DNA from 2 places in the Alkalihalophilus lindianensis genome. Region 2 is predicted to be linked to the other one. Evidence: riboswitches for the same ligand, from Rfam matches in the RefSeq annotation. Region 2 holds a riboswitch; the other holds the start of a gene.
The links. Region 2 has a riboswitch for cobalamin ahead of RYX56_RS15125 (ribonucleoside-diphosphate reductase subunit alpha). Riboswitches for the same ligand answer to the same signal wherever they lie in the genome.
Positions count from the first base shown of each region.

Region 1: another riboswitch for cobalamin. It lies ahead of RYX56_RS03295 (ABC transporter substrate-binding protein); the one in region 2 lies ahead of RYX56_RS15125 (ribonucleoside-diphosphate reductase subunit alpha).

Region 1 is NZ_JAWJBA010000001.1:584,483-592,335, forward strand. Features, by position in the region: gene RYX56_RS03270 (ATP-binding protein) at 1-1,369, shown strand, start outside; gene RYX56_RS03275 (MarR family winged helix-turn-helix transcriptional regulator) at 1,545-2,012, shown strand; gene RYX56_RS03280 (MATE family efflux transporter) at 2,015-3,406, shown strand; gene RYX56_RS03285 (spore coat protein) at 3,562-3,864, opposite strand; gene RYX56_RS03290 (hypothetical protein) at 3,879-4,079, opposite strand; cobalamin riboswitch at 4,287-4,469, shown strand; gene RYX56_RS03295 (ABC transporter substrate-binding protein) at 4,665-5,669, shown strand; gene RYX56_RS03300 (FecCD family ABC transporter permease) at 5,632-6,690, shown strand; gene RYX56_RS03305 (adenosylcobinamide amidohydrolase) at 6,705-7,853, shown strand, end outside.
Region 2 is NZ_JAWJBA010000005.1:27,463-35,315, forward strand. Features, by position in the region: gene ald (alanine dehydrogenase) at 1-750, opposite strand, end outside; gene RYX56_RS15095 (PucR family transcriptional regulator) at 883-2,115, opposite strand; gene RYX56_RS15100 (alanine/glycine:cation symporter family protein) at 2,292-3,710, shown strand; gene RYX56_RS15105 (helix-turn-helix domain-containing protein) at 3,845-4,384, shown strand; gene RYX56_RS15110 (alpha/beta hydrolase family protein) at 4,381-5,322, shown strand; gene RYX56_RS15115 (hypothetical protein) at 5,327-5,521, shown strand; gene RYX56_RS15120 (YbjQ family protein) at 5,502-5,819, shown strand; cobalamin riboswitch at 5,951-6,146, shown strand; gene RYX56_RS15125 (ribonucleoside-diphosphate reductase subunit alpha) at 6,333-7,853, shown strand, end outside.

The DNA.
Region 1 (7,853 bases), on a different contig from region 2:
AGTCCCACTTCAACCAACAGAACTAGAGAATAGTGCTGTTTTTTTATACCAATCATTGTCTGCAATAGAAGAAACGTCAAATGAAACGAAGAGAATAGTTTATTTTTCAGCAGGAATTGCCATTGTATTAACGACTATTTTTACTTTTTTCTTATCGACTAGAATTACAGCACCTCTTCGGAAAATGAGACAAGTTGCTCTAGAAGTTGCGCAAGGTGAGTTTAAAACCAAGGTGCCTATTCTAACCCACGATGAAATCGGTCAACTGGCGATGGCTTTTAATCGAATGGGACGTGAATTAAACCGGAATATTCATGCTCTTAATCAAGAAAAAGAGCAACTTTCTAGAATTCTAGTAAGTATGGCAGATGGAGTTATTACGTTAGACCGTAAAGGTAAGCTTGTTGTCACAAATCCTCCAGCTGAGCGATTTATGCAGTCGTGGTTTTATGAACAAGGTGTTACTGAAGATGCCTCTGAATTACCACAAGCGGTTCAACAACTTTTTCAAAGAGTCGTTTCAGTCGAAAAAGAACAAATGATTGAAATTGATGTTCAAGGTAGAAGCTGGGCTATTTTAATGACACCGCTCTACGATAGAGAGTATGTACGGGGAGCTGTGGCTGTTATTCGTGATATGACGGAAGAACGTCGCCATGATAAATTACGTAAAGATTTTATTGCGAATGTGTCTCACGAATTGCGTACTCCGGTTTCCATGTTACAAGGATACAGTGAAGCCATTATTGATGACATAGCGGGTTCTGAGGAAGATAAAAAAGAGTTTGCTAAAATTATTTATGATGAATCATTACGTATGGGGCGTCTTGTCAACGAACTACTTGATTTAGCTAGAATGGAAGCTGGTCATATAGAGCTTCATAAAGAAAATGTAGATCAGCGGGCTTTTACAGATCGAATTGTGCGTAAGTTTCAAGGTTATGCAAAAGAGCAAGGTGTAACGTTAGTGTTAGACATTAAAGGAGATGATCAGCAGGTCGCATTTGATCCTGATCGAATCGAACAGGTTCTTACTAATCTCATCCATAATGCTATTAGGCACACAAGTGAAAATGGGAAAGTAACATTGAAGGTAAGACCATTTGAACAAGGTATCAAATTGGATGTTATTGATACAGGTTCTGGTATACCGGAAGAGGATTTGCCATATGTATTTGAACGTTTCTATAAGGCTGATAAAGCACGGACTCGTGGTCGTGGGGGTACAGGCTTAGGGCTTGCAATTGCAAAAAATATTGTCGATGCCCATAAAGGACAAATTTCAGTTCATAGCAAAATGGATGAAGGTACGACATTTTCCTTCTTTCTTCCTTCCTTGTTAACCGACGAAGACGAAATATCCCGATAAATCTTGTTTCATCTGAAACATTTATTAGATGGCAGTAACCAATTGGTTGCTGCCATCTTTTTAGTCGATAAATGATTAGTATCCTAATAGTATTCTTGTGGTAAATCATTTAAATTGATTAAATTATTTTGAGTTGATACAATAATAAAGGAATTTTTGATTAGGAGGCTAACTAATGTCGTTGAGGCAACTGGATAATAGAATTGGCTATCATATTGGTCTGGTAGCTCATCAAATTCATAATCAATATAACCAAAAGTTAGCAGAGTTTGAGTTAACTGTAGCTCAAGCAAGAGTACTCTATTTACTAGCCTATTATGGAGCTCAAACTCAAGTTGAACTTCAAAAAAGGTTATTTGTTAAAGGCTCGACAATGAATGGCGTCATTGATTCGCTATTGAAAAAAGATTTTATTAAAAAAGTAAATAGTGATGTCGATAAGCGTGCAAAGTATATTCATCTAACGAGCAAGGGAGAAGCGATCGAAGGAGAGCTTTGGGAGGAAATGAATCATTTTGAATCAAACTTAATGATTGGCTTTTCAGATGAAGAAAAAGCCTTGCTTTTATCGTGGTTAAAAAAAGTAGAAGGAAATATTCAATGCGAGTCACTGAAGAAAGAGGATAGACGAGAGGAAGAATAATAATGGAACATAAGAAACAAAGTGAGAAGCTAGGTACGGAATCCATTCCAAAGCTTTTACGAGATTTGTCAGTCCCGGCCATGATTGGGATGTTTGTGATGGCTTTATATAATGTAGTCGATACGATCTTTATTTCTTATGGAGTAGGAATCGATGCAGTTGCGGGTGTTACGATTGCTTTTCCTGTCATGATGATTATTATGGCCGTGTCAGCAGCAATGGGGATCGGAGGAGCTTCGGTTATTTCAAGGCGTTTAGGAGAAAAGCGAGATAATGAAGCCAACCAAGTGTTTGGAACGATTATTTCAATCATCCTCTTAATCAGTATTATTGGTGTGATAGCATCCTTTACCTTTTTAGAAGAGATGTTGATTTTATTTGGAGCAAGTCCTGAAATTCTTCCTTATGCAGTGGAGTACATGTTTCCAATTATGCTAGGAACATTTTTCTTTTCTTTTGCGTTTGCGACAAATAATATTGTTAGATCAGAAGGAAACGCTAAATTTGCGATGATGACGATGATTATTCCAGCCGTCATTAATATCATTTTAGATCCAATTTTTATCTTTGGATTAAATATGGGCGTCCAAGGCGCGGCCGTAGCTACCGTCATATCACAAGCTGCAGTCACGGTGGTCATTTTAAGATATTATCTAACAGGAAAAAGCTCACTCACACTCAAGTGGAGTGATCTAATGATTAAATGGAGTATTGTAAAAGAAGTGGTATCAGTCGGCCTACCTGCATTTGTACAACAAGCATCAGGGAGTATTATGATGATTGCTATCAATACGATGCTGATTCAATACGGAAGCGACTTATATGTTGGTGTGTTTGGAATTATACAACGAATTCTGATGTTTACCGTCATGCCGATAATTGGCGTGATGCAAGGCATGATGCCGATTGTAGGGTACAACTACGGAGCGAAGCAATATGGACGGATGCGAGAAACAATATGGTTAACACTAAAAGTCGTCATTATTTCATCGGTTGGTATTTTCATATTGATGATGATCTTCCCATGGATTTTCATGCGCGTCTTCACCTCAGACCTAATTGTCATTGATGCTGGTGTTGATGCGATGCGGATTATGTTTTTAGGTTTCTTTGTAGTAGGGGTGCAAGTGGTAGCTGGAGGATTGTATCAAGCACTGGGGAAACCGAAGCCAGCATTGATTTTGTCACTATCAAGACAAATTTTATTCCTCATCCCTCTTGTGTTGATCCTGCCTCATTTCTTTGGAGTAAGTGGGGTGTGGATGGCCTTTCCGATTGCAGATGGACTGTCTTTTGTCTTAGCAACTGTCCTGTTATATAAAGATCGAGATACCATTTTGGTGAAGGGGGAAGAAGAACTTAATCAGATAGAAGCAGCTACTTTAACAAATTAATAGAAAAAGAAAAAGAGGCTGGGACATATCTAAGAGGTTTAACTCAGGATACGAACGAAGCGCTAAATGAGCGGATGAAATATACCGCATCAGTAATGTTCGATTTTTCCATAAGTTAAAGTACTTTTGTCTCAGCCTCTTTTTTATAGACTCAATTATTTTTTAGTAGGCATCTTTAATGCTAATTCTGCTTTTTCCATATCATGGTCTACTTGCTCCTCAATGTCATAAGCATGATACATTTCATTTTCAATCATGTATGTGGCTACTTGATGATGAAGATCAATAGCTTCATCTAACTGCTTTTTTAAGATTTTATGAACTTTTGGACTAGCTGTCTCAGTAATTGCTACAGCATAACTTCTAACAGCTGCTTTTGAAGTTACTAAGAGGTCTGTAGCAATTACTTCATCGTTTATTAATTCTTTATTATTAATTTTATCTAAAATACTAGCCATAGTTAACGCCTCCCTTATTTTACTTCCTTTAAAATAGTGCTTAATTCTTCGATTGCTTTTTGAGATGTTTTAGCATCCTTATCAAGTAATTCTTTTAACTTGTTATCCGAGGCGAGCCCTTGCATCATAGAAGATTTAGCTGAGCTTGCAGATTTAATGGTGAGGATCTCGTGAACTTCCAAGATCTCATGAGTTGCATAGTTTGTATTTTTCACGGTCAGTACCTCCTGTATTTTTTGAGAATGTATTATATTGAATACCACACTCTAAAAAATTAAAACATGATGATAAAAAACGAGATATAACTGGTATAAAAATAAGTTGTAATAAGGTCTATAAGGTTTTTCAATTCCCTAAAAATTCTCGAAAAATACTGTCGAATAGTATGGATTCATGTATAATAAAGATACTTATTAACAATCTCATATAGCGCACATCTAGGTCACTCAATAATCGGGAGTGATAATAGGGAAGTTGGTGTAATTCCAACACGGTCCCGCCACTGTAAATGCTAGATTGTTTCACTACGCCACTGTCACTTTGATGGGAAGGAGAAACAATTGCAAAGCATGAGTCAGGAGACCTGCCTAGGCGTTTGTTGTGAAACCTTCGAGGAAAAGGGGAAGCGGTCTAACATACTCAGGTAATTATTATATTAGAGTAAGTTTAGTACTACTTTTATTATGTAAGCACTCCTCGTTTTGGAGTGCTTTTTTGTATTGATCGATTCCTGAACTTTTTTGTTCCACACAGTAGCTAAAGAGAAAATAAGTACTATTATATATTTGGGAGAGTGTCGTATGTTTAAGAAGTGGAATGTGTTACTAGCAGCTATGATGATGGCATTAATCATCACAGCATGTGGAGAAAGTGAAAGTACGGAGGAAGTAGAACCAAATATTGAACAGGGTGAAGCAACAACGGAGGAAGAAAATGAAGACAGCGCCGATGGTACAGCAACCGATGATTTTCCACGTACCGTAACCGATGCTTTAGGGGATGAAGTGACAATTGATGAAAAGCCAGAGAGAATGATTTCATTGATTCCAAGCATTACAGAAACTCTTTATTCACTTGATCAAGGTGACAATGTAGTAGGAAGAACAGATTGGGATAACTACCCTGAGGAAGTTCTTGAGGTTGAGAGTGTTGGGGATATGACATTTGATGTAGAACGAGTGTTATCTTTGCAGCCTGACCTTGTTTTATCACATGAGTCAAGTGCCCATAGTTCTGAAGAAGGATTAGAACAAATTCGTTCCGCTGGTATTCCGGTTGTAGTTATTAATGATGCGACTTCCATTGATGCTGTGTACGAGGCAATTACTCTTATCGGAGAAGCATCTGGTGCCGACGAGCAAGCAGAACACACAGTAGAAGAAATGAAGGAACGCTTTGCTGGTGTGGAAGAAAAGGCTTCTGAGATTAATGAAGAAGAAAAAGTCAGCGTATGGGTAGAAGTTTCTGATGAATTGTACACAGCAGGAAGCAATACCTTTATCGATGAAATGCTTTCAATGATCAATGCTAATAACATAGCTAACTCAGAAGAGGGCTGGCCACAATTTACAGAAGAGGAAGTTGTGTCATTAGATCCTGAGGTAATCATCACAACATACGGTTATTATGTCGAAAATGCTGATGAGAAAATTAAGGATCGAGCAGCTTGGCAAGATGTTACAGCAGTAGTAAATGATCGTATTTATGATGTTCAATCAGATGAAGTAACGAGATCTGGCCCACGTCTTGTAAAAGGAGTAGAAGAACTTGCGTCAGTCATTTATCCAGAGGTATTTGGCGAATAATCACGTTATTGCTTATACCTCAGTTATACTTTTTTGTGCATTCGCTTTAATTATAAGTATTGGAAAGGGAAGCGTAGAGCTTCCCTTCTCTACGGTTATTTTAATTGTCTTAACAGAAGGTTTACATATTCCCTTAAGTGTAGAATTAGACCCGATGCATATCAACATCGTAATGGAAATAAGACTACCTCGCACCTTACTTGCGATGATGGTAGGGGCATGCTTAGCGGTAGCAGGCGCAGCATTCCAAGGTTTTTTAAAAAATCCATTAGCCGATCCATACACATTAGGTGTCTCTTCAGGTGCAGCAGTAGGAGCAGTTGTGGTATTGTTTTTTGGGTTAAGCTTGCCTTTAGTTGGCCGGTTTACTCTTCCATTTGTTAGTATCATAACAGGATTCTTGACTTTGTTTTTAGTTATTGGCTTTGCAAGAGTCGTTCAACGGTCCATGTCTGCAGAGACCATTATATTAGCAGGTATTATATTCAGTTCATTTTTAGGAGCTTTTATCTCTTTAATGATCTCTCTAACAGGAGATGAATTGAGACAGATTATTAATTGGTTGATGGGTAGTGTGGCGCTCAGAGGATGGTCGTATGTATGGATGATCCTCCCTTGTTTTGTAATAGGCTTTATCCTACTATTCTTTAATCGTCATGAATTGAATGCTCTAGCTTTTGGAGAGGAAACAGCTCGTCAATTGGGTGTGAACTTAAAAGTACGTAAACTAATGATTTTATTAGGGGCAACCGTTGTAACTGGTGGTGCGGTTGCTGTATCGGGGACAATTGGCTTTGTAGGGTTAGTGATCCCGCACTTAACAAGGCTGATATGGGGAAGTGATCATCGTCATTTAATTCCACTATCCATGTTTGTCGGGGCCGGATTCCTAGCATTAACCGACTTAGTCGCCAGAACCTTATTGGCACCAACAGAATTACCAATCGGTGTGATAACAGCAATGATTGGTGCTCCAGTATTTGCTCTTATTTTATTAAGACAAAGGAAAATAGCTAGTTAGAGAGGAGGCAAGAGATGATTACAATTGATAATCTTACCCTTGGATATGGTGAGAAGAAAGTAATTGAATCCGTTTCATTTGCAGTGGAGAAAGGTGAAATATTTGGCATTGTAGGTCCAAATGGCAGTGGTAAAACGACTCTTCTAAAAGCTATAAGTGGAGGTCAGGATGTGAGAGAGGGTTTTATCGAAATAAATCAACGCTCTCTTGCTTCTTATCATTCAAAAGAATTAGCGCAAATCATGGCAGTTCTACCGCAACAGTCTGAAACGGCCTTTACGTATGCTGTATGGGATGTCGTAGCTCTTGGGCGATATCCTTATCAAAAAGGCTGGCTGCAAGGATTAACCGCTGAAGATAAAGACATTATTCATAAAGCTTTAATTCAAACCGGAACAGAACCGTTTAAAGATAAACCTCTTCAAGCTCTAAGTGGAGGAGAGCGTCAAAGGGTCCTACTTGCTCGCGCATTAGCACAGGAACCAGAAATATTATTATTAGATGAGCCAACCAATCATCTTGATGTTTCCTACCAAATGAGTTTAATGAACTCGCTCAAGCAATGGTCCCGTGATCGGAATTTAACGGTCATTGCGGTTTTACATGACTTGAATATGGCGAGTCTGTATTGCGACCGCGTCTTATTATTAGACGAGGGCCAAACGATTGCTTTAAATGAACCACGTCATGTAATGAAGACGGACCACCTTACACATGTATATAAGACGCCATTAGAATGTGGAGAGCATCCTTCCGTGCCCTCTCCACTAATCACCTTTGTACCAGAACAAAATCACGAAACTAACTTATCACCTATTGACCAACTGACGATTGACCGAAATGAGAAATGGATTAAAGTCACAAGTCCGACGAGGTGGAAAGCTTTATCATCGGCTGTACTTGGTGCAGGTTTTAGTTGGCATAATACGTTCGTCAACAGGCATGTGCATAAAGACTATCAATGTGACGATGTTGGAGAAGAATTTAAACATTTTCTAGAAGCCCATCATGTAAGTGCAACAGATGTCCTTGGGATGATGACTGCTGCAATGCTTGAAGATGGGACGATACTTCGATCAAATGAGAAGGATATGAATCTATTAGTAATGGTTACAGCAGGGACTTCTAATGCTGTCGATGCCGCAAGAGCCCATGAGCATCCG
Region 2 (7,853 bases):
TGTAACAAGCTTAGGTGCTTTTGCTCCAGGAATTAATACAGCCCCAATTACTAGGTCCGATTCCTTTACAGCTTCAGCGATGTTAAGTGGGTTTGACATAAGAGTTTGGATGTCGTTACCGAATTGATCATCAAGTTGACGAAGACGATCTGCACTTAAGTCGATAAGAGTTACATCAGCTCCAAGACCAACTGCAATCTTCGCAGCGTTTGTACCAACAACACCACCACCGATGATTGTTACTTTTCCGCGTTTCACACCAGGTACGCCTGATAGAAGAATTCCTTTTCCACCTTTAGATTTCTCAAGGAATTGTGCACCAATCTGAGAAGCCATACGACCAGCAACTTCACTCATAGGAGTAAGTAGTGGAAGTGTACGGTTTACTTCAACTGTTTCATATGCAATTGCAATCACACCGCTATCTACTAGTGCTTTAGCAAGTTCAGGCTCTGCTGCTAAGTGTAGGTATGTGAATAGAATTAACCCTTTACGGAAGTAGCCATATTCAGAGCTAAGTGGTTCTTTAACTTTCATGACCATTTCAGCTTTTGCCCATACATCTTTCGCTTCTGGGATAATTGTAGCTCCTGCTGCTGTGTAATCAGTATCTTCAAATCCACTACCAATCCCAGCACCTTGCTCAATTAAGATCTCATGGCCACTTTTAGTTAATGCAACAACACCAGCTGGCGTAATTGCAACGCGGTTTTCGTTATTTTTAATTTCCTTTGGAATACCAATAATCATGTTTGTCGTCCTCCTAAAACGGATGTTTGTTATATCGTTAGTATAAATCCACAAAAGGAGGAACGCATTGTGTGTAAAGTTGAAAATGTAAACGTTTTTTTGTTCGATTTAACAAATCGTCTTAATCGTTTGTTAGCGTCCGCGAAAAAGCTTCATATCTAAATATAAGCCTAGCTTTTGCACCGGGTCCTTTAATTGTATATTGGCAATCTCTTGAATGCGTTTTAGTCGGTAATTTAACGTGTTTACATGGCAATGAAGCTCCTTGGCTGCTTCATTCATGTTCCCGTCTTTATTAAGAATCACATCTAACGTCTCTAATAAGTTAGTGCGATGCTCAAGATCATAAGTTTCGAGCTTTCTTATAGCAGGGTTGATAGAAATATCTTTGACTTGTTCATCTTGTTGCAAAATATCTATATAGCGAAAGATGCCAAGTTCATGATAAAAGGTAGCTGATTGTAACTCCTGATCAAAGCTTTGCTTTAGAGAAATCACCTTTGTCGCTTCATCATAACTTCTTTTAATCCATTCATAATTTTCATACGCATACCCACATCCTGACCAAATCTGAGAAATGCCAAAACGTTCCCTTATTTGCGTTTTAAATGTTTCAATGAAGTCTTTGGTCTCTTTCACAAAGTCATTTTGAATGTGTGAGGAGATCAGGAATACGACTTGATTTTCATCTAGTGTTTGAATGAGAATATTGATCTTTTGAGTTGTTTTGGCTACATATACTAGCTTTTTATAAAGTTCATCGCTCATAACATCAAAGCTGAACAAAATGACAGCAAGTGGTTTTTGAGGATTTATCCCAATTTTAGAGAGTTGTTCTGCGATCACTTGATGATTTCTTGCATCACCTGTGATCATTTGCCACAGCAATTCTTGATGATTCTTTTCTTTCTTTTTCTTTTGCATATTTAATTGTAGAAGTTGGTTTTTAGCTTTACTAGCAGCAAGCTTTAAGTCAGCAAGATCTTCTTTTGTAAGGGTGCGCCCCACTTCAAGTACCCAAATATATCCGAGCACTTCATTGTTTTTTCGGATAGAGACCGCGACACGATTACCAAGGCCAATATCGTGAATTTGTGGAATGACAAGTGGTTCATCGCTTTGGTTAAGGGTAGGGATTACGCCTTCTTTCCAAAAACGATTAATCACTTTCTCGGGTACGCGTCTGCCAATAATCGTCGAAATCCTAGCAGCATCTGTACCATCATCATGTGAACTGTATGCGAGTAAATGATGATTAGAATCCTCAATCGTTACCGGACATTGCAGGCGTTCACTAATCGCGTCAACAAATTCTTCTAACGAGTCAAATTGTCGATTAAATGATTGGTGATTTTTATCGGTCATAGGAAAACTCCTTATCTATAGTTAGGAAAATAGTCGTCAGTATTTTGTCGAAAATCACAAGTGAAGCGTTTTCAGTTTGTGTGCTCTCACAAACAAAAGCTTGCATTGCCATGTTAGAATAACATATACATTCTTATTATAATATATGAAAGCGTTATCTGTGGGGAGTGAAAGTTATGGACATCTTAGACATACTAGGAAAGATTAATAACGTATTATGGGGGCCTCCTAGTTTAATCTTATTATTTGGGACAGGCTTATTTTTAACCATCGCTTTAAAAGGGTTACAATTCCGTCGTCTCATTTATGCATTTAAGATTGGCTTTGGTAAAGAAGATAGTAAAGATGCAGCTGCTGAAGGGGATGTAAGTCATTTTAAAGCCTTGATGACTGCGCTTGCGGCTACAATCGGGAATGGTAATATTGCCGGGGTAGCTACAGCTATTACATTAGGTGGACCGGGAGCAATCTTTTGGATGTGGATTGTTGGTTTACTAGGTATGGCGACGAAGTACGGCGAGGCATTACTTGCGGTTAAATACCGTGTCAAGAATGATAATGGTGAGTATTCTAGTGGACCTATGTATTACATCGAGCGAGGGCTCGGTCGGAAGTTCAAATGGCTAGCCATTGCGTTTGCGGTATTCGGTGCATTTGCCGCTTTAGGAATCGGAAACAGTGTACAATCTAATACCATTGCTGATGTAACGAGCAGCAGTTTCGGTATGGCTAATTGGGTAACTGGTTTAATTTTAATTGTACTCGTAAGTGTCATTATTTTTGGTGGAATTCAACGTATTAGTACAGTTGCTAGTTTCTTTGTGCCGATTATGGCTTTCCTTTATATGGGCGGTGCAACCTTAATTCTTATTTTAAATTACGATATGATCATTCCTGCTTTTGAACTAATTTTCTATTATGCCTTTAATCCTGTTGCTGCAGCTGGTGGTTTCCTTGGAGTAGTCGTATCTGAAGCAATTCGTAATGGGGTTGCTCGTGGGATCTTCTCTAATGAAGCAGGTCTTGGTACAGCAGCATTAATTGCAGGTAATGCACGTGCTGATCACCCAGTTAAACAAGCACTTGTAGCCATGACTGGTACATTTATTGTAACGATCATTGTTTGTACGATGACTGGTCTGACCCTTCTTATTACAGGCTTCTGGGATCCTTCTGGTGGCGTACTTTCAGGTGTCACTCATGATCCGTCTCTTGAAGGTGGGGCATTAACAAGTGCAGCATTTGGTTCAGTACTTGGTGCTGTAGGAGAATACATTGTCGCGTTCTCTGTTATTTTCTTCGGTTTCTCGACGATTGTTGGTTGGTATGTATACGGGGAAAAATGTTTTGAGTATCTTGCTGGATCAAGAGGAATTGCAGGATACCGTCTTGTTTATATCGCAGCTTGTGGTGTTGGTACAGTGGCAAACCTTGCAACTGTATGGGCTTTTGCGGATATGGCGAATGCCTTAATGATGATTCCAAACTTAATTGCTTTGTTATTACTGTGGAAAGTCATTGTAGCTGAAACGAATGATTACTTCAATAATTTCTACGAAGCTGCTAAAGCAGGTTCAGTGAAAAAAGCAAGCTAATACTTTTATTGGGAGGCTCTGTCGAGTAGACAGGGCCTTTTTTGTTGGAGGTAGTGGTGGGTAAGCTAGACAAGGACATACAAATATATTATTATCATTATATATAATGATAATAATAAAGTGGAGGGTACGACGTGTCCCGAAAAAAGGCTGATATCATGCTCCATCCAATCCGCATGAGAATTATTCAAGAGCTTCTTAAAACACCAAATCAAACGGTGCAACACCTGATCGATCATCTTGAGGATGTGCCGCAAGCAACGATGTATCGTCACCTGAAGCTTCTTTTAGATGCTGGACTTATTCATGTAGTGGAAACGAACAAAGTTAGAGGTACGGTCGAGAAGGTCTATGCGGTAGTGACCGATAATTTGACTATCTCTGATGAAGAAATAAAAGAGACTGCACCTGAAGAGTATTTAAAGTATTTTATGACGTACCAAGCGAACTTACTGAAAGAGTTTGAACGTTATGTCATGAGTGCGGAACCCCGATCATATAAAGAAGATGGGCTAGGTTTTTGGCAAGCAACGCTTCATTTAAGCGATGAGGAACTTTTAGAGTTTGGAGAAAAGGTAGGTCAGTTGATTCAAGAAGCAGTTGATAAGAAGCCGAATGAAAATAGACGTGCCAGAACATTGGCAACCATTTTGATACCGGAGGCGGAGTCATGAGTTCAAAAGAAGTTTCAATTGAACAAGGTGAGATCACGATCAGTGGAACAATCGACATACCTAGTAAAGGGCAACCGCATTATCCGGCTGTTCTGATCTTATCAGGATCAGGTTCAGCTGATCGAAATGGGAATGGCAAAGGAAAGCAAGTTTTTAATTTGTATAATTCTCTTTCCACTTTTTTTGTGGGAAATGGATGTCTCACTCTTCGCTATGATAAAAGGGGAGTGGGGAAGTCGACCGGAAGCTATATGGAAGCAGGGATGTGGGATTTAGTTGAGGATGCGAAGGCTGCGCTTCTTTTTTTGAAAAAACACCCACAGGTGGATCCAAAGCGTGTGTTCATCGTTGGTCACAGTGAGGGAGCCATGCTTGCGCCAGCAGTTATAGAAGATGAAAAGGTAGCAGGGTTAATCTTACTCGCTGGTGCATCTGAATCAATGGCTGAGGCCCTTTCCTATCAACGCCATCAAATGGTAAGAGGCTTACAAGATATCGAGGGGATAAGGGGCAAACTTCTGAACCTATTTAAAGTAGTAGAAAGAGTGGAAAAGCAGGGACCGAAATTTGATGAAAAGATGATGAGGGCAGATGCTGTAACGGCTCGTTTTCAAGGGGTTAAAGTAAATGCAAAATGGTTTCGCGAGCACTATCAATTTAATGTGCGAGAGTCATTGAAGAAAGTCGAGTGTCCCATCCTTGCCATTACAGGATCAAAAGATCTCCAAGTGATACCGGAGCGAGTGTTTGAAGTAGAGAAGCTAGTAGAGGGACAGGTAGAGGCGAAGATTATCCAAGGGATGAATCATATGCTTAGAGATCAAGAGGAGGATTATTCCATTCTTCAACTTAAAAAGGCATATAAAAAGACTGGAACAAAGCCCCTCTCAAAAGAGCTAACAAAGACGATGAGAGATTGGTTAAAGAACTATGTATAGGCGCTTGAAATTCGTTCTTATCAGTCTAGCTGTCCTTTTTCAACTGCTGACCATTCTTTTTGTTTTTATTAATATCACATGGGCTCTACTAGCGGTTGGAGGAAATGTAGCTAGTTTTCTAGCAGTGTTAATCGTTTTTATGCTGGAACGAAAAAAGGAGAAAGAGGAGGAAATTGATTATGAAAATAGTGACTACTGATTCAATTGCGGGATCTGAGATTATCGAAGTGATTGGCTACGTAAAAGGGGGAACGATTCAGACGAAGCATATAGGCCGTGATATTACAGCGGGGCTTAAAGGAATTGTCGGTGGTGAAATTAAAGGGTACAACGAGATGATGGATGAAGCCAGAAAGCTTGCGATCCATCGCATGGTAGAGGAGGCGACGAAAAAAGGAGCAAATGCAATTGTCGGAATGCGTCTCCAATCATCGACGGTTATGGGGTCTGCAGCAGAGATCATTGCTTATGGTACGGCCGTTAAAATTAAGGAATAAGAATGAAAGCCTTGATGCTAATATGCAACAGGGCTTTTAAAAATTTGATTGAAAGAAAAGTCTTGCATCTCAGCTATATTTCCGGTACGATTTCAATATATCGTAGCATTGGAAGTTTTATTCAACTATATATTGTATTACGAAATGTTGGTGCTGCTTAGCAGCTTAATAGGGAATCTGGTGAGAATCCAGAACTGTCCCCGCAACTGTAAGTGTGGATGAAATGAGGCAACCACTGTATAAGAGTGCTTAATAGGTGCTTATACGGGAAGGCTCAAAGTAAGGTGAAGCACAAGTCAGGAGACCTGCCACCATTTCTTAGTCAGCTATCTTCGGGGGATGAGAAGTGAGACGGCAGCGACTAGACAAGCGCTATTTTAAGTGACTGTCTACTGCTCGTTTAGTTTGCAACGACCAACGAAGCCGTTTTACGTCCTATCTCTCAAATTGAGGGGTAGGGCGTTTTTTTATTTGTTATCGAGATGAGGAGTGAGAGAAATGAAAGAATTAAAGATGATGAACAAGCAAGATACACAATTACAGCAACGTTTTCCGAATCTAGTAACAGAGGAGTGGTTAGAGGAAACATCTACATTAACATGGCAGCAACGCGCATTATCAGCATTAAATGAACTCTCCGTTGATCAACCGGATTGGACGTTTGTAGCGTCATTTTGCTATATCAATGATTTGAAAGAGCATATTGCCAAAGGGCGAGGAGAGGAAGTTGATTCTCTTCCATTAAGCTTCCCTGCCTATTTCAAACAGCAAATAGAAAATGGTATCTATGACAAACGTCTGGACTCCTATACTAGTGAGGAACTAAATCTACTAGCTCTTGTGATAGAACCAACTCGTGATGAAAAATTCACATATATTGGGATTAAAACATTAGCCGATCGTTATTTAGCTAAGAACTTTGAAGATCAAATTATCGAATTGCCACAGGAGCGTATGTTGGTCATTGCGATGATGTTGATGGTAGAAGAACCGCAAGATAAGCGGCTTGATTTAGTAAAAGAAGCCTATTGGGCGTTGTCTAACTTATATATGACAGTTGCCACACCGACACTTTGTAATGCTGGTAAAGTAGGTGGTCAGCTCTCGAGTTGTTTTATTGATACAGTCGATGATGACCTTCGCTCTATTTTTGATAGTTGTACAGATGCCGCAACCGTAAGTAAAAATGGTGGTGGACTTGGAATATATCTCGGTAAGATCCGGGCAAAAGGCTCGTCGATTAGAGGATTTAAGAATGTCTCGTCTGGAGTCATTCCTTGGATGAAGCAGCTTAACAATGTTGCGGTGAGTGTCGATCAGTTAGGGCAACGTCAAGGGGCAATTGCTGTGTACTTAGATGTTTGGCACAAGGACATATTTGCTTTTTTAGATGCCAAGTTAAATAACGGTGATGAACGTCAACGAACACATGACTTATTTACAGCTGTTACGATTCCTGATGTATTTATGGAAGCAGTTGAGAAGCGAGAGAATTGGTCTTTGTTTGACCCTCATGAGGTTCGAATTAAGATGGGATATTCTTTGGAAGATTTCTATGATGAAGCAAGAGGCGAAGGGGAGTTTCGACAAAAGTATGCTGAATGCTTAGCGAATTCTGAGCTCTCGCGGATAGAGGTTCCTGCTATAGAGATTATGAAACGTATCATGCTTTCTCAATTAGAAACAGGGAGCCCGTTTATGTTCTATCGTGATACGGCAAACCGATTAAATCCTAATCGCCATAAAGGGATGATTTACGGGTCTAATCTATGCACAGAGATCATGCAAAATATGAGTGCAACTACGGTCATTGAAGAAGAGCTAGAAGAAGATATGATTTCGATTAAAAAGAAGCCTGGTGACTATGTCGTATGTAATTTAAGCTCACTTTCACTTGGGACAGTGTTAGCGGATGAGGTCGTAGAGCGAGTGGTCACAATTCAAGTACGTATGCTAGATAATGTGATTGATTTAAACCAAATAGGAGTTAAACAAGCAGAGCAGACAAATAAAAAGTATCGAGCAATTGGATTA